DNA from 4 places in the Lysinibacillus sp. FSL L8-0126 genome. Region 1 is predicted to be linked to each of the others. Evidence: riboswitches for the same ligand, from Rfam matches in the RefSeq annotation. Region 1 holds a riboswitch; each other region holds the start of a gene.
The links. Region 1 has a riboswitch for cobalamin ahead of MHI34_RS04395 (ABC transporter substrate-binding protein). Riboswitches for the same ligand answer to the same signal wherever they lie in the genome.
Positions count from the first base shown of each region.

Region 2: it holds a riboswitch for cobalamin, as region 1 does, so the genes downstream of both, metE (5-methyltetrahydropteroyltriglutamate--homocysteine S-methyltransferase) here and MHI34_RS04395 (ABC transporter substrate-binding protein) in region 1, are expected to answer to the same signal.
Region 3: it holds a riboswitch for cobalamin, as region 1 does, so the genes downstream of both, MHI34_RS09295 (hypothetical protein) here and MHI34_RS04395 (ABC transporter substrate-binding protein) in region 1, are expected to answer to the same signal.
Region 4: it holds a riboswitch for cobalamin, as region 1 does, so the genes downstream of both, MHI34_RS19415 (hypothetical protein) here and MHI34_RS04395 (ABC transporter substrate-binding protein) in region 1, are expected to answer to the same signal.

Region 1 covers NZ_CP152028.1:918,868-926,768, forward strand. The annotation lists gene MHI34_RS04375 (heterodisulfide reductase-related iron-sulfur binding cluster) at 1-459, opposite strand, end outside; gene MHI34_RS04380 (cob(I)yrinic acid a,c-diamide adenosyltransferase) at 730-1,293, opposite strand; gene MHI34_RS04385 (adenosylcobinamide amidohydrolase) at 1,306-2,766, opposite strand; gene MHI34_RS04390 (iron ABC transporter permease) at 2,763-3,764, opposite strand; gene MHI34_RS04395 (ABC transporter substrate-binding protein) at 3,761-4,732, opposite strand; cobalamin riboswitch at 4,877-5,059, opposite strand; gene MHI34_RS04400 (acyl-CoA dehydrogenase family protein) at 5,117-6,784, opposite strand; gene MHI34_RS04405 (long-chain-fatty-acid--CoA ligase) at 6,786-7,901, opposite strand, start outside.
Region 2 covers NZ_CP152028.1:3,866,637-3,874,537, reverse strand. The annotation lists gene MHI34_RS18715 (FMN-binding negative transcriptional regulator) at 1-237, opposite strand, end outside; gene MHI34_RS18710 (PLP-dependent aminotransferase family protein) at 406-1,821, shown strand; gene MHI34_RS18705 (hypothetical protein) at 2,041-2,406, opposite strand; gene MHI34_RS18700 (DUF3888 domain-containing protein) at 2,636-3,373, opposite strand; gene MHI34_RS18695 (Lsa family ABC-F type ribosomal protection protein) at 3,536-5,017, opposite strand; cobalamin riboswitch at 5,572-5,751, shown strand; gene metE (5-methyltetrahydropteroyltriglutamate--homocysteine S-methyltransferase) at 5,930-7,901, shown strand, end outside.
Region 3 covers NZ_CP152028.1:1,893,252-1,901,152, forward strand. The annotation lists gene MHI34_RS09270 (IS1182-like element ISBsp5 family transposase) at 173-1,522, shown strand; gene MHI34_RS09275 (C40 family peptidase) at 1,999-3,132, shown strand; gene ytvI (sporulation integral membrane protein YtvI) at 3,327-4,385, opposite strand; gene MHI34_RS09285 (hypothetical protein) at 4,476-5,024, shown strand; gene MHI34_RS09290 (glutathione peroxidase) at 5,109-5,654, shown strand; cobalamin riboswitch at 5,754-5,954, shown strand; gene MHI34_RS09295 (hypothetical protein) at 6,107-6,664, shown strand; gene MHI34_RS09300 (ABC transporter substrate-binding protein) at 6,648-7,598, shown strand; gene MHI34_RS09305 (tyrosine-protein phosphatase) at 7,741-7,901, shown strand, end outside.
Region 4 covers NZ_CP152028.1:4,022,486-4,030,386, reverse strand. The annotation lists gene aspA (aspartate ammonia-lyase) at 1-205, shown strand, start outside; gene MHI34_RS19435 (methyl-accepting chemotaxis protein) at 380-1,624, shown strand; gene MHI34_RS19430 (PH domain-containing protein) at 2,230-2,610, shown strand; gene MHI34_RS19425 (8-oxo-dGTP diphosphatase) at 2,828-3,301, shown strand; gene MHI34_RS19420 (GNAT family N-acetyltransferase) at 3,766-3,966, shown strand; cobalamin riboswitch at 4,288-4,472, shown strand; gene MHI34_RS19415 (hypothetical protein) at 4,700-5,422, shown strand; gene MHI34_RS19410 (hypothetical protein) at 5,460-5,834, opposite strand; gene MHI34_RS19405 (translation factor GTPase family protein) at 5,926-7,863, opposite strand.

The sequences.
Region 1 (7,901 bases):
AATGAAAATTAATACAAGACCGTTTTTCCATCCTCTTTTTAGACGCACTAGCTTTTCTACATAGCGGCGGTAAAATGCCCACACTACCGCAACTAAAATCATTAAAACTACAAGCTCTTGGAAGAACGTAAAGACACCATAGAAAATACCTAATGGCAGATGTGATCCTGGTGCTAGTCCTTTCCAAATTAAATCAATGGCCCCTAACTGAACCATCAAAAATCCATAGAAAAACATCACGTGAATTAATCCACTCTTTGGATCCTTTAATAGCTTGTTTTGACCAAATACATTGACCATAATATAGCGTAGTCGCTCTTTAACACTTTCATCAAACTCAACCTTTTTCCCCAATTGCACATACTTATAGCGTGTTTTCAACAGATAGAAGAACAATCCTACTGCATAAAGCACAACCACGACTGTTAAGACTATGTTAGCAATTAATAATGGACTCATGGTTGGTCCCCCCTTTAGTTTGTCGTAATTTTCTCTCTTTGCGGCAAATTTGCTAGTTCATACGGAAATGTGCGTCACTATATCAATATATTCCTATTCTAATAAATGAGTGAGCATTCAGTCAACATAAAACGGAAATATTTCTGATAATTTTATATTCTTACACTTTACAAGAAAAAAAGCCACCCTGAAATTTATTCAAAGTAGCATTTTTTTACTTTTCCTTTTTAAAATTTAATTAATAAAAGCTGCGACATTCACATAACAAGTTTATTTTTTGAAGACATTGCCACTGCGAATGTATTCAATATCTGCTACGTTTAATCGAGCATTTACAACACGTGCGGCTGCAAATAAATAATCTGATAATCGATTTAAATATTTTTGTACAACTTTCGGCACGTCCTCCACTTCTTTCATAAGTGTCACCATTTCACGCTCTGCTCGTCGTGCAACTGTACGAGCAATGTGTAAAGTTGCAGCTGCTGGTGCGCCACCTGGTAAAATAAAACGTTGTAATGGTGGTGCCTCATCTGATAAAGCATCTATACGAGCTTCCAGCACTTCAATCGGTTGCTCTGTTAATTTATAGTGGCGTTCTTTCATCACATTGGCAAGGTCACCACCAGCATCGAATAGTTCATGCTGAATTGTTTCAAGATCTGTTAAAATATCCTTAAAAAGTGCTTGATCTAATTCACTTACTGCCTTCCCGATAAAAGAGTTTAATTCATCAATCGCCCCGTATGTTTCAACACGTAAGCTATCTTTATCAACGCGTCCGCCAATTAGACTTGTTTTCCCCGTATCGCCTGTTTTCGTGTAAAGCTTCATTTCTCTCATCTCCTAAAACTGATTTTTATAATTTCTGATGGCCTGAACTGTTGTTTCATAAACACCCTTGGCAATCATTTTACCAACTTCCGTAATCGGGCCACCATACAGCATTTCTTCCCCTTTTTGAGTTGCTGCAATTAACAGACTATCTGTAGCAGTTCCTGTAGCAATAGTTCCACTACGCTCGTCACGAATATCTTCTGATTGCAAAGCTTTTGTTTTCGCCTCTGTAGCTGTCATCAGTGCCTGGAAAAATGCCTCCTCCGATAAACAGCCATTGATTATGATCCATGTATTGATAGTACCAATATATGGATCATCCTGTCTTTCGTGTACACGTGATACATCAACCGCATTGCCCACACCAGCTGTTACAGCTACTATCATACTGCCAAAAGGCGCTGAAAATTCATTGATGGCAACAAGAGCTGTTGGCACTGCTGTCAGCATCACAACAGTACTTGTTGGGGAAAAATTCTCTCTTTGCAAAAAATCACTAACTTCTCTTTTTACATCACTTATCACATAATCGCCAGGTACAGAGCGATTTAATAAGCAATTATGCCAGCCAATACCTGGGTTATGAACAGCAGAGGACACTGTTTTTAACGGAATCTCTGATTGAAGTTGAATATAGTGTTCCGTTATCATGAAATGGTCTTTTTTGATGACAGCTCGCTGCTGGTAATCAGTTGTTGCGGGCATCATTGTAATTTGAGGTTTTGGTATTTCAGGATGGGCATATGTAGCCACTCGTGCTTGATAAACTTCTTCAATTTGGGAGGCTATTAATACTTCATGCGGTACTCCAAGTGCTCTCATTTGCCCACCCTCCATAAGCAATAATTCATCACAATAGAGAGAGGCTAAATTCATATCATGTAGTACCATAACGACCGTTAAACCACACTCCACAGCTTCCTTCCTGACCATATCTAAGATTTGCCGTTGATGTGCAATGTCTAGATGATTGGTTGGCTCATCCAGCAGTAGAATTTCTGCTGTTTGCGCTAATGCCTGGGCAACAAATACTCTTTGTTGTTCACCACCCGATAAAAATTCTAACGGGGTGTGCTCATAGCGTTTCACACCTGTTTGCAGCATGGCATGCTGAACAGCCTGTTCATCCTGTTCAGACCAACTTGAGAAAAAACCTGTTTGATGGGGGTAGCGCCCTAGTGAAATGGCCTCCCTTACACTGTTTGAGAAAGCATTTGCATGAAGCTGTGGTAGTACAGCCATCTTTTGCGCCAAAGCACGGGCATTATAAGAAAGGATATTTTGTCCATCAATTGTGATTGTTCCAGCAGTAGCTGGTAATATCCCACTCATTACCTTTAATAATGTAGATTTCCCACTACCATTCGGTCCCAGAATACCAAGAATTTTCCCTTTTTCCACAGTAAAACTAATGTCCTTGACGATTGGTACATCTTCATAACCACCTGATAGATGTTCGACAATAATCATGCCCGTACCCCCTTACTTCTTCGTTGCTTATAAAAAATATAGGAGAAAACAGGTGCACCAATAAACGCCGTAATAACACCAATAGGTAGCTCTCTTGGCACAATAATTGTTCGTGCTACTAAATCGCAAACAATGAGTAAAGTTGCGCCATTGAAAAACGATAATGGCAATAAATGACGGTGGTCAGAACCCCAAATCATCCTTGTCATATGCGGTACAACTAATCCTACAAAGCCAATTGTGCCAGAAACCGCTACAGCAGCTCCCGTTAACATGGAGCCACCCGCTAAAATCAAATACTTACTACGTTTTACATTGACACCTAAATGCTTCGCGCGCTCTTCACCATATAACAAAACATTTAGCTCTCGTCTTTGCGTCCAAAGCATAATGGAACCAACAATAACAAATGGCGTGATCATTTGGACATATGGCCATCCACGCATTGACACAGAACCTAGTAACCAGCCAATTACTTGGCGTAGCTCTTCTCCAGATAAAGCGATCATTAATGAAATGAGAGAACCTAGAAATGAGCTAAAAATAACACCTGTTAAAATTAACGTTTCCATCTTCAATGAACGGTCTACCATTCTAGCGAAGCTCATGACCACTACCATCGTGATGATTGCGCCTATCATACTAAAAGTGGGTAGGGCATACAAGCCTACGACCGGTATAGATATACTAAAAAAGATCGTAATAACAGCACCAACAGATGCCCCCGATGAAACGCCTAATGTATATGGATCTGCCAATGGATTTTTTAACAACCCTTGGAAAGCTGCTCCAGCAATGGCCAGAGAAGCTCCCACTAGTCCCGCTAACAACACGCGTGGCAGACGGATTTTCCAAAAGATATTAGCAGCCGTTTCATCAACTGCTTGATTCCATAAAACTTCTAACGGAATATGAACTGAGCCTATCGCTACGCCACACCAGATACTAATGACAAGAAGCGTACATGTTAGTACATAGGCTAGTGCTATTTTTTTCACTTAAATACCTCTGGATAAATAGCTTTTGCTAATTCTTCAAGACCTTCTCCTAAACGAGGACCTTGACGACTTGTTGTACTTTCATCTACTTGAACGATTGCCTTATTTTTCACGGCATTAACAGTATCGAAACCAGCACGTTGTGGTATTTTTGTTAAAATATCTGGTACATAATGATATGTCACAACGATGACATCTGGGTTTTTCGCAATAATTTGTTCTGAACTAATTTCATACCAATCCTTCGCATCTGCCGCTACGTTTTCTGCATGAATCATGTCCAGCATAGCATTCATAAATGTGCCATTACCCGCCGTATAAATAGTAGGTTCATCCGATGCTTCGACTAGCACTTTTTTGGGTTCGACATCCTTTACTTTTGTCAGAACATCTTCCACTTTTTCCTTCATATTAGCAATAATTTTTTCAGCCTCTGGTAATTTCCCTGTTGCACGACCAAGCAGCTCAATCGTTGTGTAAGTTTCATTAAAGTCTTGTGCATTTTTTACAACAAATACTTTCAAACCTGCTGACTCAAGCTGTTCAATCGCCGCTTCTGAAAGGGACATGCTAGATTCATGCGAAAACACGATATCTGGCTTTAAGGCAATAATTTTTTCAATATTGTACTCCATGCCCCCAACTTTATCCTTTTCAGCGACTTCTGGTGGATAATCATCATTGTCTGTCACCCCAACTATTTCATCATTTAAACCAAGTTCAAATAATATCTCTGTGTTACTTGGAATAAGAGAAACAATTTTTTCAGGCGGTGCTTCAAGTGTAACATCCTTGCCAATGGCATCTGTTATGGTCATTGGGAATGTTGCTTCATCCACCTGTGGAGTCTCTTGCTGTGTTTGCTGCTCCGTAGCTACTGGCTTGTCATTTTTGGCTTCTTGCCCGCATGCTGCTAACAAACCTACTGCTAAAAATGCTGATAATCCTATTTTCCAAAATTTCTTCATATGAATCCTCCTTTGTTGATCCGTGCGTCAATTGGTTAGAAATATTTTCTCCATCAAAATAAGACCCCTCATCTTCGAATGATGAGGGGTCAAAATCGCACCAAAAAACTGATACAAAATCCACCACCCTATCCTCGTAGGCTGTCATGTCTATACTATAAAGGCAGGTCTCCTGGCTCGTGCTTATTGCGTTTTTCAAGCCTTCCCGAAATCTTCAGTGGCATTATTTGAAAAAACTCACACTTACAGTGGCGGGACCGCATCGGAATTACACCGACTTCCCTTTTCACTTTACTTAAGTAAAGAACCTTTATAATATTCAGTTGATTTCATTATACATGAAAATAAAAGAAGTCGCCTCCATTCCAGACGACTCCTTGGCAATTATACAATTTCAGAAAAATATTGTACGGTTTTCATTTGTGCACCTATTTGTCGCAATGACCACGTTTGCTCTAAATAGATATCCGCTAGCTTTTCGTACTTCCCGCCAAATTTTAGTGCCCATTCCACCGCTACAACACTTTCATAAAGATGGCCCATCTTTTTCGCTATATCTTTTGCTTCAAAAGTTTTAGTTGCTTCATCTAAAGCGCTAAAAATTTGTAGTGTAGCCGCAAGATTTACCAACTGCTCTTCCACAATTCGCACTAGTGGACTATCCGCTAGCTTCTCTAGCCTTGTCTCCATTTCACGGACAAACAGTTCATGTGCATGGAATTTATCCACTAAACGAATAAGTTCTAAAGCCAAAATATTTGCCGTCCCCTCCCATACCGTCAATACTTGTGCATCCCTTAGTAAGCGTGGTGTCACAAAGTCTTCAATATAGCCATTACCACCATGTAATTCAATCGCTTCACTAGCATAATGAACGGCTTGCTCTGCCGTTTCCTTTTTCATAATGGCAATATATAAACGATTCATAATGAGATCTTGTTGTGTTCCCTGCCCACTTGTCACTTTATCGTATAATTGAATAAGATCAAATACTGTCGCTACTTCCACATGCAGCTTAGCAGCAAACTTCCCTAATGTATCCTGGATCATTGGGTATTGTGTTAAGGGCTTGCCAAATGCATATCGATTGGTCACATAATGCTTTGCCTCTAAAAAGCCTCGACGCATAATACCAATCGATGCGACTGCATTACAAATTCTTGAAAGATTTAGTGCTTCTAGCATGTAATAAATCCCTTTATTTTGTTCCCCTACAATATAAGCAAGGGCACCATCAAACTCTACCTCGCCCGATGGGACTGCTCGAACGCCTAATTTATCTTTCAATCGACGAATACGAAGATGATTGGCCGTACCATCTTCATTATTCCATGGAACTGCAAATAATGTTAACCCTTTAGAGCCTGCTTGTGCGCCTTCTAAACGTGCCAACACCATTGCTACGCCACACATACCTGCATTGGATGCGAAGTATTTTTCTCCATAGAGACGGTACTCATTGCCTACTTTTCTGGCCTCCACAACATTCGCCCCAACGTCTGACCCTCCTTGACGTTCTGTTAAAAATGTTGCCCCTTCGTATAGCTCCGTCTCTCCTGTTGCACAAACATGTGGCAAGAAACGCTGCTTTACATCCTCATCAGCATAATGATCTAATAGATAAGCCGTAGCCATCGTCAAAGTCACGGGACAATAAAAACCGGGCTCTGCATGAGATAGTAAATAACCTTGTGCAAAGCTATAGACATAATTCCCTTTGTGACCTAACTGTGGAATTTCTTTGTGCACATAGCCAACAATTCCCGTATTATATGTCTCTTCAATTGTTTTTTTGTAACCGTCATTCACCCAAACCTCTGATACCTCTTCTCCATAAGCATTATACCGTTCAAGGCGGGGCTCTCCCTGCCGATCAGTATGTTTTGCCCTTACGTCAATATCACCTGCACATAACTCACCGAAATCTGTCAGTTCTTTGTGTGCATAAGACAAAAACTCTTTATCTAACATCATTTCTAACACTTTTTGAAGCGTTTCTTCCTCTGTAAAAAAGTTTGTTGCACGCATTTCTTCCTGCTGTAAAACCTTCATGCTATCTCACCTCTTGTCCTTTCAAGGATTGTTTTAAAATTTTGCCTGAAGCATTGCGTGGTAGCGCTTCCACTTTTTCGAAAATACGTGGTAGTTTATACTTCGCAAGCCGTTCCTCTAAATAAGTTTTCAATGCATCCTCATCTATGTCTTGTTTCGTAGCATATACAGCCTTCACGGTTTCCCCCCATTGCGGATGTGGTATACCAATGACAGCAACTTCAAATATCCCTTCAAAGCTTAATAGGCAATCTTCAATTTCCTTCGGATAAATATTGACACCACCTGAAATAATGACATCTTTTTTGCGATCCACAATCCAAATAAAGCCGTCCTCATCCATCCGAGCCAGATCTCCTGTTTTTAACCACCCATCAATGTAAGCAGCCTTGGTTGCTATTTCATCCTTGAAGTAGCCAAGCATATTACCCTCACCAAATAAGACAATTTCTCCTACTTCGCCCACATTTACATCTTCTCCATTGTCATTGACAATACGAAGCTCTGTGCCAAGTGGCGCCCGTTGGCCAATACTCCCAGCCTTCGTTTCATGCTCCTTGCCAAATAACAGTGAGCCACTCGGACCCGCCTCTGTTAATCCATAAACACAGGTTAAATTAGTTGTTCGGAATGCCTGTTGAATGAAGCGAACCTCATTTTGAGATAATGGTGCTCCACCATATACCCACCACTTCATGGAAGACAAATCAGCCGTTTGTAGCCTCGGCATCTGAGCCGTTAATAAATAAGCAACAGGCGCTCCAAAGAAATGCGTCGTTTTTTCCTGCTCAATGGCATCGATAAAAAGGTCTGGTGTAAAGGTTGGTGTTAATACGCTTGTTGACCCTACAAATACGCCCGCCATTAAAAATAAATGCAATGGTGCTGAATGAGTTAATGGCATCATGAGCAATATACGGCTTTCAGGTTTCACTTCCATTTCAACAGCAATCATTTGTGCCACTGTTAAAATATTACGGTAGCTAAATAACACACCCTTTGGTTTTCCTGTCGTACCAGATGTATACAAAATAGTCGAAGGGTCATCTTCTTGTAGCTGGCAATCAATTGTTTGTGTGCTCGCATTTTGAAGCATTGTTTCGTAATGCTGCCAACC
Region 2 (7,901 bases), 1.7 Mb from region 1:
CCCATTAAATATGACGAGAAGGTCATTCACGTCCTCAAAGGTCTTCCATAAAGGATTTCCATAAGCTAAATGACCTGTCAGGTAATAGTCATCCTGAATTTTATTCAGCAGTACAGGGATATGGGCTGCTATTGGTTTACCTTTTCTAATTGAAACAATTGTCGCAAAGGCATTGTTTTGAATAAAATCTTTGATTTCTTCAAAATCTGTTATTTTGTAGTACTTTGGAACATACATGCAAACCTCTCCTTATCTCATCAAATCATTGTGAGCTTTTTGAATAAACAAACTATTGTGATTACACGTCTTTACATTTTCCCCTCTACAATGTAGATTTTATTATAATCAATCACTGGTACCTCTTAAAAGTGCCAGTAAAGCTATTTTCAAAGGAGCCAATAAGCCATGCTCGAAATGACACCTAACTTGCATAATGAAGAACCACTTTATCTTCAGTTATATAGCTATATAAAAGCTGAAATTCAAAATGGAAATATTTTAGCTCAAACCAAATTGCCGTCTCAGCGCAGCTTAGCTAAACATTTACAGATTAGTCGCAACACGGTTGATGCAGCTTACCAGCAGCTCCTTGCAGAGGGCTATGTAATTAGTAAAGAACGAGAGGGGCTTTATGTTGTAGAACTCGAAAGGGGCTATTTTCAAACAAGTTCTAATCATTTTGAGCCGCAGTTAGCAACTCCGCAAGAACAACAACTACCTTCAATTAGGTACAACTTTAATTATGGAGATATCAATTTAAAAGATTTCCCCTATAAAATATGGCGTACATTAACACTGCAAAGCCTGAATGAAGAGCAGGCTCATCTGCTTTTATATGGAGATCCGCAAGGGGAGCTTGAATTAAGGAATTACATTGCAAGCTATCTTTATGAAGCAAGAGGGGTACAATGCCAAGGAGACCAAATTGTCATTGGTGCAGGTTTGCAATTTCTAATGGGCATCGTATGTCATTTAATTGGAAGAAATGAGCTTTTTGCTATGGAAGATCCAGGGTATTATCGCGTTCGTTACTTGTTTAAGGATCATGGTATAAAGGTGAAACCTATCCCTCTCGACGAACATGGCATTCATATCAGCCAGTTAAGAAATAGTAGGGTCAAGGCTGTTTATGTCACCCCTTCCCATCAATTCCCCATCGGAACGGTCATGCCGATTTCAAGAAGACTAGCATTATTAGAATGGGCCAAGGATGAAAATGCTTATATTATTGAGGATGATTATGATGGGGAGTTTCGATATGCAGGTAAACCTATACCTGCTCTACAAGGATTAGATTCGAATGACCGCGTCATCTATATGGGCACTTTTTCAAAATCATTGATTCCTTCCATCAAGCTAAGCTATATGGTTTTACCAAGGGAATTAACCCTTTTATTTAATAACAACAACTACTATGTTCAAACTGTATCGAGACTTCATCAGCATACCTTACAGTTATTTATGGAAAGTGGGCATTGGGAGAGACATTTGAATAAAACACGAAATGGCTATAAAAGAAGATATGAGGCTTTACTAAAGTCCATTCATCAAATATTAGGGGATAACGTGAAAATACATGGGGCTAGTAGTGGCTTACATATTCTACTCGAACCAAATAATAAAATGTCTGAAGAAGAACTAATTGAAACAGCAAAACGGGTAGGTGTAAAAGTATACCCAACCTCTATTTTTTACGCCAATCCTTCCGTCATACAGCACGCAAAAGTTTTGCTTGGATTTGCAAATTTAGGGGTAGAAGAGATTGACAAGGGGATTAAGCTATTAAAACATGCATGGTTTGATAGCCCCAGCATGTTGTGACTGTCTTTGAAAGCTCTATTTCTATAGATCAGGACTTATGCATGTAACAGCAAAAGTTATGTTAAATCATATTATTGCGGAATCAGCATATTTTATTGGCATTGCACAAACCATCTTTTTTCAACATAAATGGTAATACTTGGCGAGTTAAAAAATGGAGTTTGGTAGAAGAAACTCTTACCAAATTCCATTTTTTATAACGCTATCTCTGTCACAATATTAACTATTCGGAATTTTCTCTTTATACTTTAAGGAAAGAAGGCTTAAAGAATAATTCTTAAGTGTATCTGTGTTAATAAAATCATTTAGAATACCTTCAATGGAACTACAATGCTGATTAATTAAATTGATTTCTTCTATATAATTTGAATCAATCGAAGCTTCTCTTAACGTTTTAAACACTACTTTCTGTTCATTAAACAAATAGACCAATTCAAACCTAGCATTCAGTATCAAAATAGTAATCTCTGGAAAAACAATTCGATCTTTTAAAACTTCAAGAATGCAATCGACAGACTTTACGCCTTCTATCGCATGCAAAGATGAAAAAACACCATGTAATAATTCTTCAAAATCAACCTTCATTTAAATCCTCCATCAATCATAAATCCTTTCTGATCATAACACTTTCTCAGAAAAATTTTAATGCTTAATATTTTCCTTCAATAATGTGGAATGGACTCATGCAAACGATAAAGATAATAAAGATTTAGCATTAAGGAGTTCCCACAAATGGGATGATAGAAAAAATGTTAATTATAAAATTATTTAACAAAAGAAGAAGAATCGGAAAAATTAAATTTCCCATTCTTCTTTATATATACCAGGGTAATTGATGCTGCATTTTCTTACCTGGCTTACTTGCTTTATTTATTACGGTCCATGTGCCGTCTTTCTTTTGCAGCTGATAGCTTACATTGGTCCCATCTGCCCTTTTAAAGAGCATATAGCCTGTATTGTCTTTGATAAAGGTGACAGGGTCAACTACATTTTTATAGGGTATCTTTCGCTCAGGAAATAAAATATTGTTTGCTATTTCATCTGCAATCGTAGCAAGAGGCTTCATTTCATTATTTATTTCAGCCTTGTATTGCAATTGATTGTATCGATAGGAAATGAACGAGGCTAAATTCAAATTAAAGCTCTGCTGTATGTCTAAAAGTGTTGTGCGATAGAATGCATCTATTGCTTTTTCTACATTATCTGCCTCATGTTTATAGTGAAGGGTGTTCACATCAGTTGGACTGATTTCAAACGTAATGATTTCCTTGCTATACGGTGGGGAATGGGCATGTTCAAAAGTAGTAACTTGAACGTTAACCCTAAAGCTAAACTGACTTTCCCTAATAACGTTCAAAATGTTCGCATCATACAAGCCATACTGCTTAGGATAGCCGTAGTAATGGTCAATTTCCTTTTCTATAAATGGATTAAGGATTGTTATCAATGTATCAGTGATGAGTTTCTCATCAGCTTGTTCGCTTTGTGCATAAATCTTACTGGGCATAATCAAAATAGTGACTATAGTCATTAAAGTAGCGATTTTTTTCATGGGATTGCTAGCCTTTCTATAAAATATTTCTTTATAGTGTGCGTCGATCACAGAAAATTATTAAACGTTTTATAGTTAAAGATAAAAATAATAAAGGTGTCACTTGGTTTCATTAAAAAGAAGAATCCATTTTGAAAATGGACTCTTCTCTAAATGATTCCTTTATGACAAAGCTATTGTTTTCGTTGCTACGGTTTGTTGAAAGGCTTGGTCATGCTCCACAAAAATCATTGTAGGATTAAAACTTTGAATAAGCTCTTCAATCTGCATGCGCGAATAAATATCAATAAAATTTAAGGGTTCATCCCAAATATAGAGATGTGCTTTTTCACACAAACTTTTGGCAATCAACAGCTTTTTCTTTTGCCCACCTGAATAATGTGAGATGTCTTTATCAAATTGAATCCGCTCAAAGTCCATCTTTCGCAGAATAGATTTAAATAACGTCTCATCTATAGCATGCTCTTCAATAAAATCCGATAATGCTCCCTTCAAATGAGCAGTATCCTGTTGAACATAGGAGATAATAAGGCCAGCAGCTAAATGTATAGAGCCTGTATGCTGTATAGGCTTGCCAAGAAGCAGCTGTAGGATACTACTTTTTCCGCTTCCATTTTTGCCATCGAGAACAATGCGATCACCTTGCGCCACTTTGAAGCTAATAGGCTGATTCACAAAGTTGTCGTCATACTGAATTGATACATCCGTTACAACAACCATGTCTTTTGATGGAAATGCTAATGGTTGTACTTTTAAAGATTCCGTTTTTTCAACATTTTTTAGCAGTTTTGATTTTTCATCAATCGCTTTTTGCTGCCTAGATTCCAAGTTCTTTGCTCGCTTCATCATCTTGGCTGCTTTATGTCCAACAAAGCCTTTATCTAGCTTAGAACCCGAATTCGTAGTTCCATTTTTGGAAGCCTCCACTTGATTAGACCAACCTACCGAACGCTTGGAAGACTGCGTTAAACGGTCGATATCTTTTTGCAGACGTTGATTAGTTGCTTCTTCATGTTCCTGCTGTCGATCAAAATTTAACTTCCAAGTTGAGTAGTTACCACTTTGAACATCAATATTGGCTCTATTGATCGATAAAATATGATCAACACAGCCATCTAAAAAGGCTCTGTCATGCGAAATTAAAATAAATCCTTTTTTCTTGCGTAGATAATCAGAGACCGTCTTTCGTGCATCTGTATCGAGATGATTGGTTGGCTCATCAATTAATAGAAACTGTCCCTCTGTTAAAAAGAGCGCTGCAAGCAACACCTTTGTTTGCTCTCCATTAGATAATGTTTGAAAAGGGCGATACATGACCTCAGCATCGACATCTAGATAGGCTATTTCACGAATATATTCCCAATCTTCTGCCAGAGGGCAAATTTCTTCAAAAATTTCGTACGTATATTTATTTGGGTCTGAAACAGGATAGGGGAAATAAGTAAATTCTACTGAAGAAATGATGTTCCCACTATACTCATAATTCCCTAATAGCAAATTAAAAAATGTTGTCTTCCCACGACCATTCCTACCGATAAATCCAAGTTTCCAATCTGTATCAATCTGAAAGTTGACACCCTCAAAAATATAATCAAAGCTGCTTGGGTAAGAAAACGTTAAGTCTTGTACTTGTATCATTGACATGATAATTCCTCCTTTGTATAGCAAATCATTTTTCTTTTATACAAAGTCGGTACATCCATCTATGCTAAATTTCTCCGTATAAGTTGATGGATGCTAACGACTTATACGGAGCATCACATGCGTCACAATAGGTTCAGAATCGCTCATTTTTTTCTCTCCTTTATTAGGTAGATGAAAGATACAGAATAAACTATGAGAGCAAGAAAAAATCCCCCCATTGGATATTGGAAGGATTAGTCTCTCACTGAATAAACTTTATTTGCCAATGACATCATGACAAATAAACGCAAACTGATTGTTAAAAATGGATAGACTAATCCTATATTTTGTCGTTTGAAGTGATTCATTTCAAATAAAAATATAGATTAGTTCATCATTGTCCATTCATCAGTCCTCTCATAATTGTATTTTTATAGTAACAAATTTTTTTATGGAATACAATGTAGCCTTATCTTCTTAAACCAATCCCTACAATAATTATAGAAATAATTTAGATAATCGTATAAAAATTATTTCTACTATTCTGAAAGATATGTTATAGTAGGAGCATAATTGAATAATGTGTAAGAATTGGTGCCAAATGAAAGTTTGGCTTAAAAGGGAAGTCGGTGCAAATCCGACGCTGTCCCGCAACTGTTATTCGGAGCAAATCACAAAGGCCACTGGGAAACCGGGAAGGCTGTGAGGCGTGTTGATGAGAAGCCAGGAGACCTGCCAATTTCTAGTACACACCAAATACCTACGTGGAAATAGGTGGTGAAAAGTGACCAAATCGGCACTGTGCGATAACAAATGATTTATGCGAAAGTAGATACTTTTTTCGTATTGTTTTAGCATTAAAAATTTCAACTAGCAGCCATTCTCCTCCTTGGAAAATGGCTTTTTATTTTTTTCTGAAAAGGAGATATAAAAATGACCTATACAAGCACACTCATTGGTTACCCGTATATCGGGGAAGATCGCGAATGGAAAAAAGCATTAGAAGCATTTTGGCGCAACGAGCTTTCTGAAGAGGATTTTGAGGATAGTTTAAAAAAAATCCGTTTAGCTAGAATTGACAAGCAGCTACAGCTTGGCATCGACATGGTGACAGTTGGCGATTTTACGTATTACGATAGAATGTTAGATACAGCATTAATGTTTGGTCTCATCCCAAAACGCTTTAACTGGCAGGGAGGGAAAGTAGATTTATCTACCTACTACAGCGTAGCAAGAGGGAATAAAACAGCTGTAGCTAGTGAGATGACAAAATGGTTTAATACAAACTATCACTATATTGTTCCTGAATACGAGGGACAGGCCTTGAAACTAACAGAAAATAAAGTGTTGGCCGATTTCTTAGAGGCGAAAGAAACGTACGGTATTATTGCAAAGCCAACATTGATTGGTCCCTATACATTCTGCAAGTTAACAAAAGGCTATAGCAAATTCACACAGGTTGAATACTTATTAGCTCTAATACCGCTCTATACACAAGTATTAAAAGAATTAGTAGATGCAGGTGCAAATTGGATTCAACTAGAAGAGCCATCACTTGTCACAACCCTTGATCCAGCAGACATCAAGCTTGTGCAAGAGATTTACGACCAGTTAGCCGTTGCGGTTCCAGAAGCGAAAATCATGCTGCAAACTTATTTTGAAGCATTATGCAACTATGAAACATTGATTACATTGCCTGTAGAAGGATTTGGCCTAGACTTTGTTCATGGCTATAAAGGAAATATGGCGTCACTTCGTCAATATGGTTTCCCTCAGGACAAAGTATTGGCAGTCGGGGTTGTTAATGGACGTGATATTTGGCGTTCCAACTTAGCGGAGGTCAATGCTACAATTCAGGCAATTGAGCATTTAAGTAATGCAGCAGAGCTATGGATTCAACCATCCAGCAATCTACAACATGTACCGATCACAACTGCTCTTGAAAATGAGATTGACCCTGTTCTGAAGCATGCCTTAGCCTTCGCAGATGAAAAGATTGTAGAAATCACGGAGCTAACTAAATGTAGACGAGATACAGAGGGTATCTTACAGCATAATTTTTCTGAAAGTATGAAGGCAATTGAGGCTCTAAAAAACCATCCAATCCGTCAAAACAAGTTGATCCATCAAGCAGTTCAAACTGTGACAACGCAAGATTTTGAACGACATAGTGAATTTGCTCAGCGTCAAAAGATGCAGCAGCAAGCGTTAGCGTTACCGCTATTCCCAACAACAACAATCGGAAGCTTCCCACAATCTGATGAGGTGAAAAGGAATCGTAATGCTTGGCGTAAAAAACAATTATCGAATGAAGCCTACGAGGCATTTATAGAGCAGGAAACAAAACGCTGGATTACGATACAAGAGGAACTAGATATCGATGTACTCGTTCACGGTGAATTTGAGCGTACAGACATGGTCGAATACTTTGGTGAAAAGCTAACTGGCTTTGCCTTTACAAAAAAAGCATGGGTCGTTTCCTATGGCTCACGCTGTGTCAAGCCACCGATCATTTATGGAGATGTTGCGTGGTCTTCAGCGATAACTGTAAAAGAGTCAGCCTATGCTCAAAGCTTAACAAAGCGATTTGTAAAAGGTATGCTGACAGGACCAGTGACGATATTAAATTGGTCCTTTGTACGAGACGATCTGTCACGTAAAGATGTCGCTTATCAAATTGCATTAGCACTTCGCAAAGAGGTTGAGGCACTCGAAAACGCAGGTATTTCAATTATTCAAGTGGATGAGCCAGCTCTAAGAGAAGGTTTACCGCTACGAAAAGAAGAATGGGGAGCTTACTTAGAATGGGCTGTTAATTCCTTTAAGCTGGCTACAGCTAGTGTCAAAGATGAAACACAAATCCATACACATATGTGCTACTGCGAATTTAACGATTTCATCGAAC
Region 3 (7,901 bases), 970 kb from region 1:
GCGGACGCTTTCCGCGGGCGGGGTCGAGCTGCTTCCCTCGCTTCGCTCAGTCCAGGATCTCGACTTTCCCGCTTTTCCCGCAGGAGTCGCCGCCCTTCGTTCCAATCAACTTCTACATAAAGAATTCCTTATTCATCTATTGATAAAAAGTAAACTTTTGAGGTGATCAACCATGATGACGAAAAATCAAACCAATGAACGTGAACAATTAGAAATGTTAACGATTGATCAATTAGTTCCCCAAGATCATTTAGTACGAAAACTAGAGGCGGCTATTGATTTTTCATTTATCTATCCTTTAGTAGAAAACCTCTACTCTGCTAAAGGACGCCCTAGTATTGATCCTGTTGTTCTCTTTAAAATGACGTTTATTCAGTACGTTTTTGGTATACGGTCCATGCGTCAAACCATCAAAGAAATTGAAACCAATATGGCGTATCGTTGGTTTTTAGGATTTGGCTTCCATACAGAAGTTCCGCATTTCTCTACCTTTGGTAAAAATTATGTCCGTCGCTTTCAAGACACCGATATATTTGAGCAGATATTTTATCGTATATTAAAAGAGATTATGCATCAAGGACTCCTCCATGCAGACCATTTATTTATCGATTCTACGCATGTGAAAGCGAGTGCGAATAAACGAAAGTATGATAAAAAAGTTGTGCGAAAAGAAACACGGGCTTATGAAGAGAAGCTTCAATTAGAGTTAAATATTGATCGTGAGGAACACGGAAAAAAGCCCTTTTCCCCGGAGAAGTTTGAAAAGGAAGAATGGAAAGAAATAAAGAAAAGCACGACAGATCCTGAAAGTGGGTATTACGTGAAGGATGAACGTACGAAACAGTTTGCATATTCCTTTCATGCAGCCACAGATGAAAAGGGCTTTGTCTTAGGTGCCATTGTGACTCCGGGAAATGTGCACGATAGCCATGTATTACAGCCACTTGTTGAAAGGGTCATTCAAAATGTTCAAAAACCATTAGCTGTTGCGGCAGATGCAGCCTATAAAACACCAGCGATTACGAACTTTTTGTTAGAGAATCAAATGTTGCCTGTTCTTCCGTATACACGTCCTAAAACGAAAGATGGATTCTTCCGAAAGCACGAGTATACATATGACGAGCACTATAATTGTTATCTTTGCCCACAAGGGCAGATATTGAAGTATGCGACAACGACGAAGGAAGGATATCGCCAATATAAATCGAATCCTTTGATTTGTGCGAAGTGTCCAAGCCTTTCCCAATGTACAGAAAGTAAGCATCATCAAAAACTCATTCAACGCCATATTTGGGAGTCATATGTGGAGGAAGCTGAACATTTACGCCATTCCTATGACATCAAACAGATTTATGCAAAGCGCAAAGAAACGATTGAGCGTGTCTTTGCCGATGCAAAAGAAAAGCATGGTATGCGATGGACAACCTTAAGAGGTCTAAAAAAATTGTCCATGCAGGCGATGCTTACTTTTGCTGCCATGAATTTGAAGAAACTGGCTACTTGGACGTGGCAAGTAGCTTAAGAGAGCAACTATGCTCGAAGAGTATGTTGAATTTGGTAGTATATTACCAAATGTTAAAAATAAAATAGGAAGAAAAATGACAAAAACCATCGAGAGTGAACTTCTCGATGGGCTTTTGTCTACGGTCTGAGGTAGGGATTGATTCCCTACCTTTTTCATTGAAATATTTGAATAAAATATTACAAAAACATTACAAAGTGATGTGTAGGTCTAATGTTGAATCAGCTAATATCGACATTAGATAGAATAAATTAGGTGTTTTGTAGAATAAAGTAGTTTTCTTGCAAATATTACAGAAATATTTCGAGTTTTACTAATGTATTAAATAGACATGAAATAGTATAAAAGTTATGCCGAAAATGCTAAACTTTAAAAGGCTAAAATAAATATAAGAACATTTGATTAAAATAGAATCGTTCAAGTGATTACATAGAATATCTAGAGCGAAATTGACAGATGAAGGGGAATGAAAATCAGTGGGTAAGCGCAATAAATGGCGTAAGTCGATGGTGCTAGCATTAGCACTAGCTGGCGGCTTATTATTTAATACAATTCAACCAACAGAAGTACATGCCGAAGAAACTTCTCAACAAATGATTGAGAAAAAGGCTGAAATTGATGCACAAGTTAAAAAATTACAAGAAGAATTAACAAAGTTACAACAAGAGATCGACGCAAAGGTGAAAATATTTAAACAGGTACAAGCTGATATTAAAGAAGTGGATGCTAGTATTGTTGAAACACAAAAACGTATCGAGCAACGTTCTAAAATTTTAAGTGAGCGTATGGCTGCATACCAAGCACAAGATAATACTGTAGGCGTTTATTTAAATGTCGTTCTTGAAGCAAAAAGCTTTGCCGATTTAATGGATCGTGTCGTAGCGGTCAAAACATTAATGGATGCTGACCAAGAATTGGTAGATCAACAGGAAGCAGATAAAGCAAGCTTAGAGCAACAAAAAGCTACATTAGATGAAAAACAAAAAGAGCTTCAAAAGCAATTCCAAGAGCTTCAACAAAAGGAAAGCGAAATGGAAGTGAAAAAGGCTGAAAATGAAGCGAAATCACTTGCATTAAAAGCTCAAATTGCAACGAAACAAGAAGAAGAACGTTTAGAGGCAGAGCGTAAAGCAGCTGAAGAAGAAGCAGCCCGTTTACGTGCGCTACAAGCAGCAACTCCAGTTGTACAAGCAACTCAAAATAATGATGGCGGCGTGCCACAAAAAATTGTTATGGGCTCAGGAGCTGGTACGGCTTCTTCAGGAGATGCTATTTCAACAGCTAAACAATTCCTAGGACGTCCATATGTCTGGGGTGGTAGTAACCCATCGACAGGCTTTGACTGTTCAGGTCTTGTACAGTGGTCATACAAACAAGCAGGTGTTTCTTTACCACGTACAGCATCACAGCAGTATTTAGCAACTCAACGTATCTCAGCAAGTGAAGCACGTGTTGGAGACTTAGTATTCTTCAGCTATGGTTCTGGTGTAGCTCACGTAGGTATTTACTTAGGGAACAACACAATGATCGATGCTCAAAACAATGGTATCGTAATTGAATCACTTGATTGGTGGAATCAATACTTAGTAGGCTTTGGTCGTATTCAATAAGCCTCTATATTTAATAGACGATTGACATGATGAAAAGGTCATCTTTGTAGAGAAAAAATATACAAAGATGACCTTTTTTATTTTGCTTTAGTGTTCATCTACCTCCTTTGTCGAGGAGAGATGAACACTTATTTTGCATCTCCAGTGGTTTAAGAGGAGCATTAGAGGTAAGCTCGAAGCGTAATGACTTTGCATTAAATTTTAAAATTTAGCTTAATGACACCTGTTTCTTTTAAGGCAATAAAGAAAATGATAACAAATGGGCCAACGAGTAAACCGATGATACCAAATAACTGTAGACCAATGAACATGGCAATTAATGTTGGCAAAGTGGATAAGCCAATGTGGTCGCCCATTAGTTTAGGCTCGACGACACGACGAATAATAAGTAAAATAGCAGCTAAGATGAATAATTTTACAGCGATAGCTGTGTTTCCCATTAATAGATGGTATAGTCCCCATGGGGCTAATATAATAATGGACCCTAGGAAAGGAACGATATCTATTAACCAAATAATAATGGTCATCGTAACTGCATATTTCGGTTGGATTAATAGTAATCCAATAAGTGTGACGCCACCTATGATAAAGCTTACAAATAAGTGTGCCTTCATATAACCGAATGTTGCATCTTTTAAACGATTTAAGATGATTTTTATTTTCTTTGCTGTGTTAGGCTTTAAATATTTATAAGTGATTTCCTTTAATTTGGGCAAATCAAGCATAAATAGGAATAAAGCAATCATATAAACGAGAAGACTGATAAATAGGCTTGGAATCTCTGAAAAGAATGCTGAAACTTTGTTATAATTAAAGAAGCTTAAAAAGGATTCTTCAACTTTCTTTATGAAATCCATAGTGGTTTTTTGAAGCGAAGCACTTACTTCAGGTGGAAAGTCCTCTGTGTATTTAGAAATATTTTCTTGCATATGAAGCCACATATCTGATAGCTTGGAAATATAATAGGGAGCTTGCTTTGACAATATAATTATTTGCGACATAATTTGTGTAATGGATATATAGCAAATAATAGAGATAACAATAACACTCACTATGTATATAAAAGCAACTACAATTTTCCTTGACATTTTCCATCGCCTTTTAAAGAACATAACAATGGGTTCTAAGAAAAATGCACTGACACCAGCAAGTATTATAGGCATGGATACAGGGATTACAAAATAGGCAGCTACAAGTAGAGAAAGAATCACAATCAATCGGAAAATCATTTTCCTAGCATTAAATTTATTCATAAACTCACCTTCTTTGAGAAAAAAATTAAGTTAAGTGTACCATAAATCAAATTTTATTACGTTCTGAAACAATAAAGGTAGGGATAAATTATGGAGAAAGAGATTTTGCAACTTTTTAATAATCTAACAGAGCATGACCGCGATATTGAATCTTACGAGGAACTAATAAAAATTCTGCAGGAACCCGTAGATTGGACATATGCAGTCTGGGAACAGCTTGTACAAGCACTTACATACAAAGATGGTCATGCACGTGCACGTGCTGCACAAATTTTATGCGCCTTAGCCGCAAAAAGTGACCCAGAAGAAAGGGTATTGGAGGATTTTTTAAAGATTTGGGCTGTGACTTATGATGAACGATCCGTTACAGCTCGAAATGCATTACAAGCTATTTGGAAAATTGGGCTAGCAGGTCAAGTACAAAGTGACTTAGTGGTGTCTTATTTAGCAAAGAGATTTCAAACTTGTTTAGATGAGAAGCATCCGACTCACATTCGCCATGATATTATTGTATCTTTTAAAAAGCTATATGACGAGACAAGTGACATAAAGTTATTAGACATTGCCCATCGTTTAATTAATGAAGAGCAGGACGTTAAATCTAAACAGAAGTATAAGTCAGCCATCCGTTCAACGTAACGAGATGGTGTTTTTTGTGCAAATTATTTGGTAAATTATTGAATAGTCAACTATAATAAATGAAAAAATAAAAGGGGTTAAGACATGAGCATTTATAATTATTTAGTACGAAAACCTAATGGTGAAATTTTATCCATGGAAACATATCGTGGAAAAACGATGCTAATTGTCAATACGGCGAATCAATGCCGATTTACATATCAATTTGATGACTTACAAAAAATGTATGATAAATATGGGAAAGATAATTTTGTCGTTCTAGGATTTCCTTGCGATCAATTTGGTCATCAAAATCCTGAAGATGGCGAGGAGACTACGCATCTTTGTAAAGTGAATTATGGCGTTACCTTCCCAATTTTTGAGCTTGTACAAGTAAATGGAGAGACTACCCACCCATTATTCAATTATTTAAAACATGAAGTGGATTTTCGAGAGTTTGGCAAGGCGAGCATGCAGGAAAAAATGCTTGCTGAGGCAATTGTTCAACTTGCCCCTAACTTTTTAGATGGTCGTAATATTCGCTGGAACTTTACAAAGTTTTTAGTAGATGCTAACGGCAAGACCGTTGCACGCTTTGAACCAACAGATTCACAACTTGATATTGAACAGGCAATTGAAACTATACTATAAAACAGTTTTGTTTATCTTATTCTTTAGAAATGGTGACGATCCATTCAAAGCACAGCTATTTTTTCCTATTAATATATGATAAACTGCTTTACAAGTGAATTATTCTTGCAGAATAAAGGTGCTAACAAGCATAATCGGGAATTCGGTGAAAAACCGAAGCTGTTTCCGCAACTGTAAGTACAGCTAGTATAAAGGTTTACCACTGTCTTAACAGAGATGGGAAGGTACTTTATCACACATTCGTTTTTTATGTAATGAACTGTACAAGCCAGGAGACCGACCTTTGTTTGAACGTATAAAAACTTCTCGGAAGCTAGGAGGATATACGGCAAATACATAGGCTATGTCATGTTAATTTGGCCATTATTATGTTATTTTCGTCGTTCCTTTGCGTAAAGGAGCGGCGTTTTTTTATGCAAGAATTTTCATAATGAAAAGTGGGGGGATCGCAAGTGAAAAAAGATGCACGTTATTCTTGTTATCCATTTATGCGTGAAAAAGCTTCGACGGTTGATTTTGAGATTCGAACAGACAGTCTGACTACGCATTTGGGAGTTGCTTTAGCTGCAGTTAAGAAAGAGGATGTACAAGCTGTTGTAGAAGATTTAATGATTATTTTACCTATGGCCTACCATGTCAATGGCTCGGTTCGTGGAAAACTAGCCGTAACAGAAGAGGATCTTGCTTGGCTAAGTGAGCGCTATGATTTTTATGTTCGTCATGTGAAGGAAGAGATACAAAACTTTGTCTTACCTCAAGGTACAGAGGCTGCCGCTGCTCTACATCTTTGCCGTAGTGAAGCAAAAAAATCATATCGTACATTACACAAAGTATCGGATGAACGAGAGGTTCCAGCTATTCTTTTTGATTATTTAGGCCTATTAGCCAATGTGTGCTTCGTTATGGCTGTCTTTATGAATCAACAAGCAGGGATAGCTGAAATACCATTTATTAGTAAATCATATCCGATGAAAAAGAAAAAGGAGAATAATAATGAAGAAATTATTTAATGTTCAATGGCTAACAGTACTCTTCCTTGCAATGATTTTAGCAGGTTGTGGTACTTCGGTAGATACTAAAAATAAAGACGCTTCACAGGATACACAACAAACAGAGCAAACAAACTACAAAGTGACAGATGATCGCGGTGTAGAAATAGAGTTTAAAGAAGTACCAAAAACAGTTGTATCATTGCAACCAAGTAATACAGAAATTTTATTTGCTCTAGGTGTTGGTGATAAAATCGTAGGAGCAACTGAGTATGATACTTACCCAGAGGAAGCACAGAAAATTGAACGGGTTTCTGATTCTGTGAATTTTAACAGTGAACGAATCATAGCGTTGAAGCCAGATGTTGTTATAGCTTATACGATTGGTGATAAGGAAGCAATGAAACCACTTGAAGATGCTGGGATCAAAGTGTTTGTTATTCAATCAGCAGCTACATTCGATGATGTTTATGGTGACATCGAACAGATCGCAGCTGTAATGGGTGTTGCAGATAAAGGAAATGAAGTAAACGAAGAGATTAAAGCGAAATTAGCTGACGTTAAAGCAAAGGTGAAGGAAGTAAAAGCACCGAAAAATGTTTATTTAGAAATTAGTCCTAAGCCCGATATTTATACAGCAGGCTCTGGTACTTTCCAGCAAGAAATACTAGATGCAGCCAATGTTAAGAATGTTTTTTCTGACTTGAGCAGCTGGGCACAAGTTTCTGAGGAAGATGTCATAGTGAAAAACCCAGATGTTATTTTAACGACAGTAAACTACACAGAGGATCCAATAGGTGAAATACTTGCACGTGATGGATGGAATACAGTGACAGCAGTTCAAAATAAAGCAGTACAGACTCTTGATACAGATATCTCTAATCGACCTGGCCCACGTATTGGGGAAGCCGTAGAACTAGTAGCAAAGGCTGTCTATCCAGAGTTATTTAAATAAGAAACCATTCAAGGCTAGCTGTATACTGACAGCTAGCCATTTTTATGTGGGTTGTTATTTCCTAGTGTGAAAATTGGAATTAATTGAGTTAGTTCTATAAAATAAAAGTAAGAGTGCTCGATAATTTTAGGAGGTGTAGTAATTGGAACAGTTAGAGACAAAGATAATTCCATTTGAGGCAGTTTATAATTTTCGAGATATGGGGGGATATAGGACAAGGGATGGGCGCATTGTCAAGAACGGTTTATTTTACCGCTCAGCGGCTCTTGGGAAAATGACGTTGGCGGATAAAGAGCTATTTGA
Region 4 (7,901 bases), 1.6 Mb from region 1:
AGGGGTACTAACGGCTGTCAACCCACATATTGGCTATGAAGTAGCAGCACGTCTTGCGCGTGAAGCAATTCTAACAGGTCGTTCTATTCGTGAGCTTTGCATTGAAGAAGGTGTCTTAACAAACGAACAATTAGACTTAATATTAGATCCATATGAAATGACACACCCAGGTATTGCTGGCTCTAGTATCATGAATTTAAAATAATTCCAACATCAAGACTGTAGACATGCTTTACGAGCTGTCTATAGTCTTTTTTTATGCAGTCATCAATAGGCTTGTGTCTTTGTTCTTATAAAAGAGAGCGTATCCTTATGATTTTTAGGATTTTTCAACTATAATAATGGTATGGAAGACATATTTTAGTTGGGGGAATTTGGAATGAGTTTACGAAAAAAGAGTTTACTTGGCTTTGCAGTTTTAAATGTCTTAATGATTATTATTCTCTTTATTGATTTAGCCAATGTAACGACATTAGAATGGCTTTCGACTGTATTAACCATCGTAGGAATAGCCATTACATTAGCTTACACCGTATATGTTCATTACAAAGTGATACAGCCTATCAAACAATTAACAGAGGCTGCACAGGGTATTACGGCAGGCCAATTAGATACAGTTGTCATCGAGGTTCGTGACAAGAGTGAGATTTCTCAGCTAGCGCAATCCTTTTTAGAGATGCAGGAACAATTACGCACAATGACACAAAAAATTGCGCACAGCTCTACAGATTTATCAGCAAGCATCGAAGAATTATCCGCAAGTACGAATGAAATTACGGTAGCTGTGGAAGAAGTCGATCAACAAATGGAGAAAACGTCAGAGGGCTTGAAGCAAGCGGCACAATCTGCCAATGATAGTGCTAATGCTATGCAAGAAACTGTCGATGGAATCGGACGAATTACGGAAGCCACTCAGGATGTGTTTGATCATGCAAAAGATGCCAATGAGATTGCAGGAAATGGAGCGAATATTTTACATGTGGCGAAGGAACAAATGAAATTTATTTCTTCTTCAACCGAAAAAACGAGCGGACTCATGCAGCAATTATCCAATAAAATGACAGATATTAAATCGATGACTGAGATGATTACAGCTATTACGGACCAAACGAATTTATTGGCATTGAATGCCGCCATTGAAGCAGCTCGAGCTGGAGAACATGGGAAAGGCTTCGCAGTTGTGGCAGAGGAAGTGCGTCAATTAGCAGAGCAATCCAAGCATTCTGCTGCACAAATCGTGGACTTAGTAGTGGGCATTGAAACTGACACGAAACAGGTAGCATCCTCAGTGGAGGAGGATTTAAAAAATGTTCAGCAGGGTGTCTATGTCATTGATGAGGCAACAAAATCCTTTGGCACGATTTCACAGCATGTTAGTCAAATGACGAGCCAGCTTGAGGATATTTCAACAACAGCTGAACAGCTTTCTAGCAGTGCCAATGAAGTAGCTTCCTCTGTGACAACGATTGCTAATGGTATGGGTAAGCTATCGTATTATACAGAGGCTGTTTTACATTCAATGGATGAGCAAACAGCCTCAATGCAAGCTGTCAATCATGTGACACAGGATTTAAGCGTACAAGCTGATAATTTACAAAAGCTAACAAATCAATTTCAGGTTTAAGCAAGAAAAACATATTTTCAAGGTTTTTTAGCCCTGAATAGCTAGCTAAGAACAAGATGATTTTGCCTCCACAGATAGCTATGCACAAAGGTGGTTTCAGGCGATAGATAAGTAATTTGAAATGCACTTCCTGTCATTAGAATGGGAAGTGTTTTTTATTGGCGGACCAACGTAATTAATTTCTTAGTGAAATCCTTAGAGATCACGTAGATTGTATGCGTAACCTTAACCTACATTCAGCTACTGATTTGTCCTTTTTCACCTTACCAAAGGTGATAGCCATATTTGTTTCTAGCCGTATCCTCTATTTACACCATATTGACAACACCTTCATTTTTGACAGCTGTTGCCATCGCTTCTTGGAATAATTTGAGTGATTCTTCATTCCCATCCTCTTTAAAAAAATCGCTATTTACCTTACCAAAAGAGATGCTAACCTTAACTAGCTTGCCCTCTCTTCATCACAGCCTAAACAATAGCTAGTAGAGAGCCTATGATTACGTGCAATGCTTCGCCTTTATAGACTCAATAAAACCATTATTTCCTGTCGTAGCGCTATCTTCTTTGTAATACATTAAATAAATGACAATGAAAGGGGCCAGGAGATGGGCTTATTTGATGGATTAATCGGCAATGCGAGCGAGGTGAATTTAGAAAAATTACAGGAGGAGGTCCGTGATTTATTGATTCCAAACGAAACAATCAAAAATGCCTATAAAATTATAAGAGACACGTTTATTTTTACGAATAAACGATTAATCCTTATCGATAAGCAAGGGGTGACTGGCAAGAAAACCGAATATCATTCCATCCCCTATAAAAATATCGTTCATTTTTCAGTAGAAACAGCCGGGACATTTGATTTAGATGCAGAGCTCAAAATATGGGTGTCAGGTAGTTCGTTACCGATTCAAAAAAACTTCAACAAGGCGACGAATATTTACAAAGTGCAAAGTGTTTTAGCGCAGTATGTTTTGGGGACGTAATGTATGGTACTAAAAGCCCGCATTTATGCGAGGCTTTTTTGTTGTGCAAAGAAAGGATGATAAAGATGAGGAAATACCTTGTGAAGGGTGTAAGGGATTCCAGTTCCGATTACGAAACAGGCACATAATGTAGAGAAGGTGTTAAGAGATAATGAAGTTGTTTAACTAAGAAGGACACATATATGGTAATATTTATTTAAAAAAGATGGAGTGAATTATGAGTAATTCTATTAATTATAAAATATGGACGGTGTGTATGATTCAAAGTGAAGAGAAGGTTTTACTTCTGGATAGACAGCACGACAATTTCAAAGGTTTTATTCCACCGGGTGGTAAAGTTGAATTTCCTGAAAGTATTGTAGAAAGTGCTATCAGAGAAGTAAAAGAAGAAACGGGGTTAGAAGTTAGAAACCTTATTTATAAAGGGCTTTATGAATATGTTAATCCAGTCGCAAAAGATAGATATATGATATTTAATTACATAACAAAGGATTTCGAGGGTGAACTCTTGAAAGATGCTCCAGAGGGGAAAGCGGTTTGGGTAGATATAGAGAACGCATATAAACTTCCTATGCAGCCATCGATACGGAGAAGATTTCCTTTATTTTTTCAAGATGGAACATTTGAGATTCAAGTTGAATGGAACCACGAAGAAAATAAAGAAGGGAAAGTTACTATACGTCACACCTAAAACTTGTTATTGGACTGACAGGGGGCAATCGTTCAATAGAGCAGTCGCTTTTCAATAACATCGAGGTCAGTTCAATACATATATATGTGAAGAATAAATAATGGGGCTTAAATTTACCCACTTTGTTAAATAGTTTAACTTTCAATATCTAAATGGTAGAGAGGGATTAAGAATAGCTAGAGAAAATTCTAAAATAAAAGGTGCTTGACCGTCCTTTTGTTTATTTAACGAACGGTGCATATTGTTGAAGAAGAAATTTTATAATAGTGATTTATTAAAGAATAGGGAAGTGGCAGTAACCATGAACTACATAATCAGATTAGCGAATGAAAACGACTTATCGGGTTTATGATAGTAGAAATAATAAAGATCTATTCACGAATTATTTAAAGCAATTTGCAAAAAAGGAATAATATCAAGACGCACTTATATTAGGTTTTGGAGTTCTTAAATTAAAAGGTACTTTGCTTCCTAAATTAAGTGACCTATATGTAAAAGAGGATTATCGTGGTAATGGTATAGGTTCAGACTTAATGAGGTATAGAGAAAATATTGCAAAGAGTTTAGGACATTCTGAAATATTTGTGAGTGTTGACTCGATAGAAAATCCCAACATGATAAAGTTAATTAGCAAACACGGTTACGAACCTATCTCTTACCTATAATAAAACTACACAAGAATTGATTTCAGGAAGTTGTTGAACTAACGGGGCTAGTTGAACAAGATTTAAACAACTTTAAAGAGCCTTCTTAATAATATAATTTTTGTATTTTTTGATTAGAAATAACTTTATTATCACTTTACAGAAAGCAATTAAAGTGATGCTCAGTGTGACATGAGGAAAACCTAGTATTCTATGCATCCATTTTACATGGAATTATTTTGAAATAATTAGTATTTTTTAGCATAAATTGACTTTGGACATACAATACTTTACAATGATTAGCTAAGGAATAGAGAATTTTCGCAAATTTCCTTACCAACTGAATAGCGTGTAGTAATAGGTGTAAATTGCGTGCAATTTGCTTAAAAGGGAAGTCGGTGCGAATCCGACACTGTCCCGCAACTGTAAATGTGAGCGACTTTTCAGCAACCACTGTCAAATGATGGGAAGGAGAAAAGTGGCAATGACCATGAGTCAGGATACCTGCCTATTACGAGTACACACCAGTAACCTACGAGGAATAGGAGGTGGCATGTTGACAAAACAGAATGCTCTGTTCGTCACGGTACGTCAAACGCCCAAAGTAAATGAAGGGGTTCGCAATCGGGCTCATTTACACATACTTAGGGTTTGTTTGGCATTGGGTGATGAACGAAGATAAGCGAAGGATTTCCTCAAAAATGGTAGGAAATCCTTTTTGTTTTGACATTATGTACGTAAAGGGGATGCATGTATGACTTCTTTAGATATGACCATTTGTAAGCAGCCACGCACAGAAGTTGCCAAGAAAGCGAAAACAAGAATGGCGGTCGAATCATTGATTGACCAATTATTAGCAACGAAGCTGATCCGCAATGATCGCTTCTTTGAGCAAATTTTATATAATAAAGAAATTATTTGGATACAAAATGGGGATGTGGACGGGCATCTTTTCGCGAAGGCAGCGGTAACCGATCAACTGAAAACGAAGACCAATAGCTTTATGATGTATATGCCGACTAACCCGATTGTCTATGAGGTTAACGGGGAGTCATACCATTTAATTACACGCATTGATTCCACACGTGCCAAGCCCAACCTTGACCGCCTGTCACTGGAGCCAAAGCCTGTTTTAAGTGCAGCGCGTGTCAATGATGTATTATGCTCGATTGTGATGCGTTTTTATGAAACATATATCCACGATTTAGCGCCTCAACATGATAAGTTAATAGCCTTTGTGCAGCAGGAATATGCCCAATTTATTGAAGCGGTTCAGGCATTAAATGATTACCATTTCAACTGGCATCCACGTGGCAACGGTCACGAGCTATTGCTGCAATTAATTGATCAACTGCAAATTTTAAAAAGTTATCCTGGTAAAGTGCTAGTTGATTTCACAAACACGCATGACTACGTGATTGTCGAGCCTGCATACCTTGTGCACAGTCCTACAAAGAAAGCAGTAGGTGCATTATAAACTCAAGCCCTCCATCAAACGGAGGGCTTGTTTTTATTTATTTGAAGGGAGGGGGTAAATACTCTCGTTCGAGCAGCGAATACTCGCGGAAGCAGATGAAATACTCTCGTTCGAGCAAGGAATACTCGCGGAAGGAGATGAAATACTCTCGCTCAAGCAGCGAATACTCGCGGAAGGAGATGAAATACTCTCGTTCGAGCAAGGAATACTCGCGGAAGGAGATGAAATACTCTCGCTCAAGCAGCGAATACTCGCGGAAGGAGATGAAATACTCTCGTTCGAGCAACGAATACTCGCGGAAGGAGATGAAATACTCTCGTTCGAGCAGCGAATACTCGCGGAAGCAGATGAAATACTCTCGTTCGAGCAGCGAATACTCGCGGAAACAGATGAAATACTCTCGCTCCAGCAAGGAATACTCGCGCAAACAGGGTAAATATTCTCGCTCAAAGCAAGTAAACACCCGCGCAAGCAAACGGCTTCGCGCGGGCAGGATCACCTACTTACAGACAATGCATGGCTGCTTGTGCTTCGTGCCAAGGAACAGAATATCCTTTGCCCTTCGCACAAAAGATGCTGGAGGAGCTGTATTCTGGGTCGGCATTTTTATCGTAGCCAATGTGCGAAATAATTTCCTCTGCATTATGGCATACATCATAGCCATCAAATTGGAGTGTGAGTGCGCCCTTACCATTGGTATAGGCCGCAAAGGTTGTGCTATAGCTCATTAGGGTGGCGACGGGCGCTCGTCCCGTTAGCACAACATCTGTTTCGGATAAGATGGGGTCATCGAATGTACCAGCAGCTTGCTGTATGTCGCTCATCATGCGGCCGATAAAGTCGTTCGAAGCCTTCATTTTAAAGCGATAATAAGGTTCAAGCAGGATGTTCTGTGCTTGCTCAAGTCCTTGACGTAGCGCACGGAAACTAGCTTCTCGGAAATCGCCGCCCGATGTATGTTCATTATGTCCGCGACCTGTTAGCAGTGTAAAATGAACATCTGTCAGAGGGAAGCCTGTGAGTAAGCCATGGTGATCACGCTCAAACAGGTGCTTTTCAACAAGGCGTTGGTTGCCTACCGATAAATGATCCGCATGGCAGGCATTGCTAAATGTATTACCTATTCCTCGCGGATTGGGCTCCATTAGTAAATGAACTTCTGCATAATGCTTGAGGGGCTCAAAATGACCATAGCCTGTCACCGTCGTCACAATGGTTTCCATATATAAAATTTGGGGCTCGCCAAAGGAGACCGTTAATGAAAAACGCTTCATTAACACTTCTATCAGTACCTCCAACTGAATAACGCCCATAATGTGCACATGGATTTCCTGGAACTTTTCCTGCCAAACCACACGTAAGGAAGGCTCTTCTGCTTCTAGTAAACGGAAAATTTGTAACACTTCCTTGATATGCTGATGGCCCTCATATTGAACCTTTGCCTGTAGCGTTGGGACAAGCTCATAGGGCTGTGACAGCATAGTAGTGCCGATGCGGTCTCCAATATTGGCCTGACTAAGTCCTTTAACAGCAAAAATCTCTCCCGCTTCAACCTTTTGGACGGTATCAAAGCGACTGCCATTATAGAGGCGAATTTCAGTCACTTTTTCTGTCACTTCTTCAAACGAAAATTCATCCCGAACATGTAAAACGCCCTTGATAGCCTTCATAAATGTTAAACGCTGGTGGCCGTCATGACGAATTTTAAAAACCTCCCCCTCAAACGGTGCATTCACTTCAAAATGGGTGTCTGTTAATAGAGGGAGCTGGGCAAGCAATTCCTTGATGCCCTCATCCTTTAGGGCAGACCCTGTAAAGCAGAGGAAGGCACATTCCTTTTGAATCATGGTCTGTAGCTGAGTAAGACATTGCTCATGCTCCAATGACTCATTCAAAAAGGCATCGAGCAGCTCTTCATTACGCTCAGCCAACCATTCCATGATGCCGCTTGAAACATAATCAGTACGAAGCGGTTCATCGACGAACAGCACCTGCTGGGAACAATCCTTGCGGAGCTGTGTCATAACGGCCTCCACATTGGCTCCTTCGCGATCAATTTTATTGATAAAGAAGAATGTTGGGACATGGTATTTACGTAAAAGCTGCCACACGGTTTCCGTATGACCCTGTACGCCCTCGACCGCACTAATGATAACAATGGCATAATCCATCACACGAATGGCGCGCTCCATCTCAGGGGAGAAGTCGACATGCCCTGGTGTATCAATCAACGTGTATGTATCGTCGCCTATGTTCATGCGACCTTGCTCGGCAAAAATGGTAATACCACGCTTGCGCTCTAGCTCATGATGATCGAGAAAGGTATCCTGATGATCCACTCGACCACGAGCTTGAATGCTTTGTGTATGAAAAAGTACTTGCTCAGAGAAGGTTGTTTTACCTGCATCCACATGCGCAAGTACACCAATTGTTTTGTACATAACATATCCTCGTTTCTATCTATAGCTATCTTTTCATT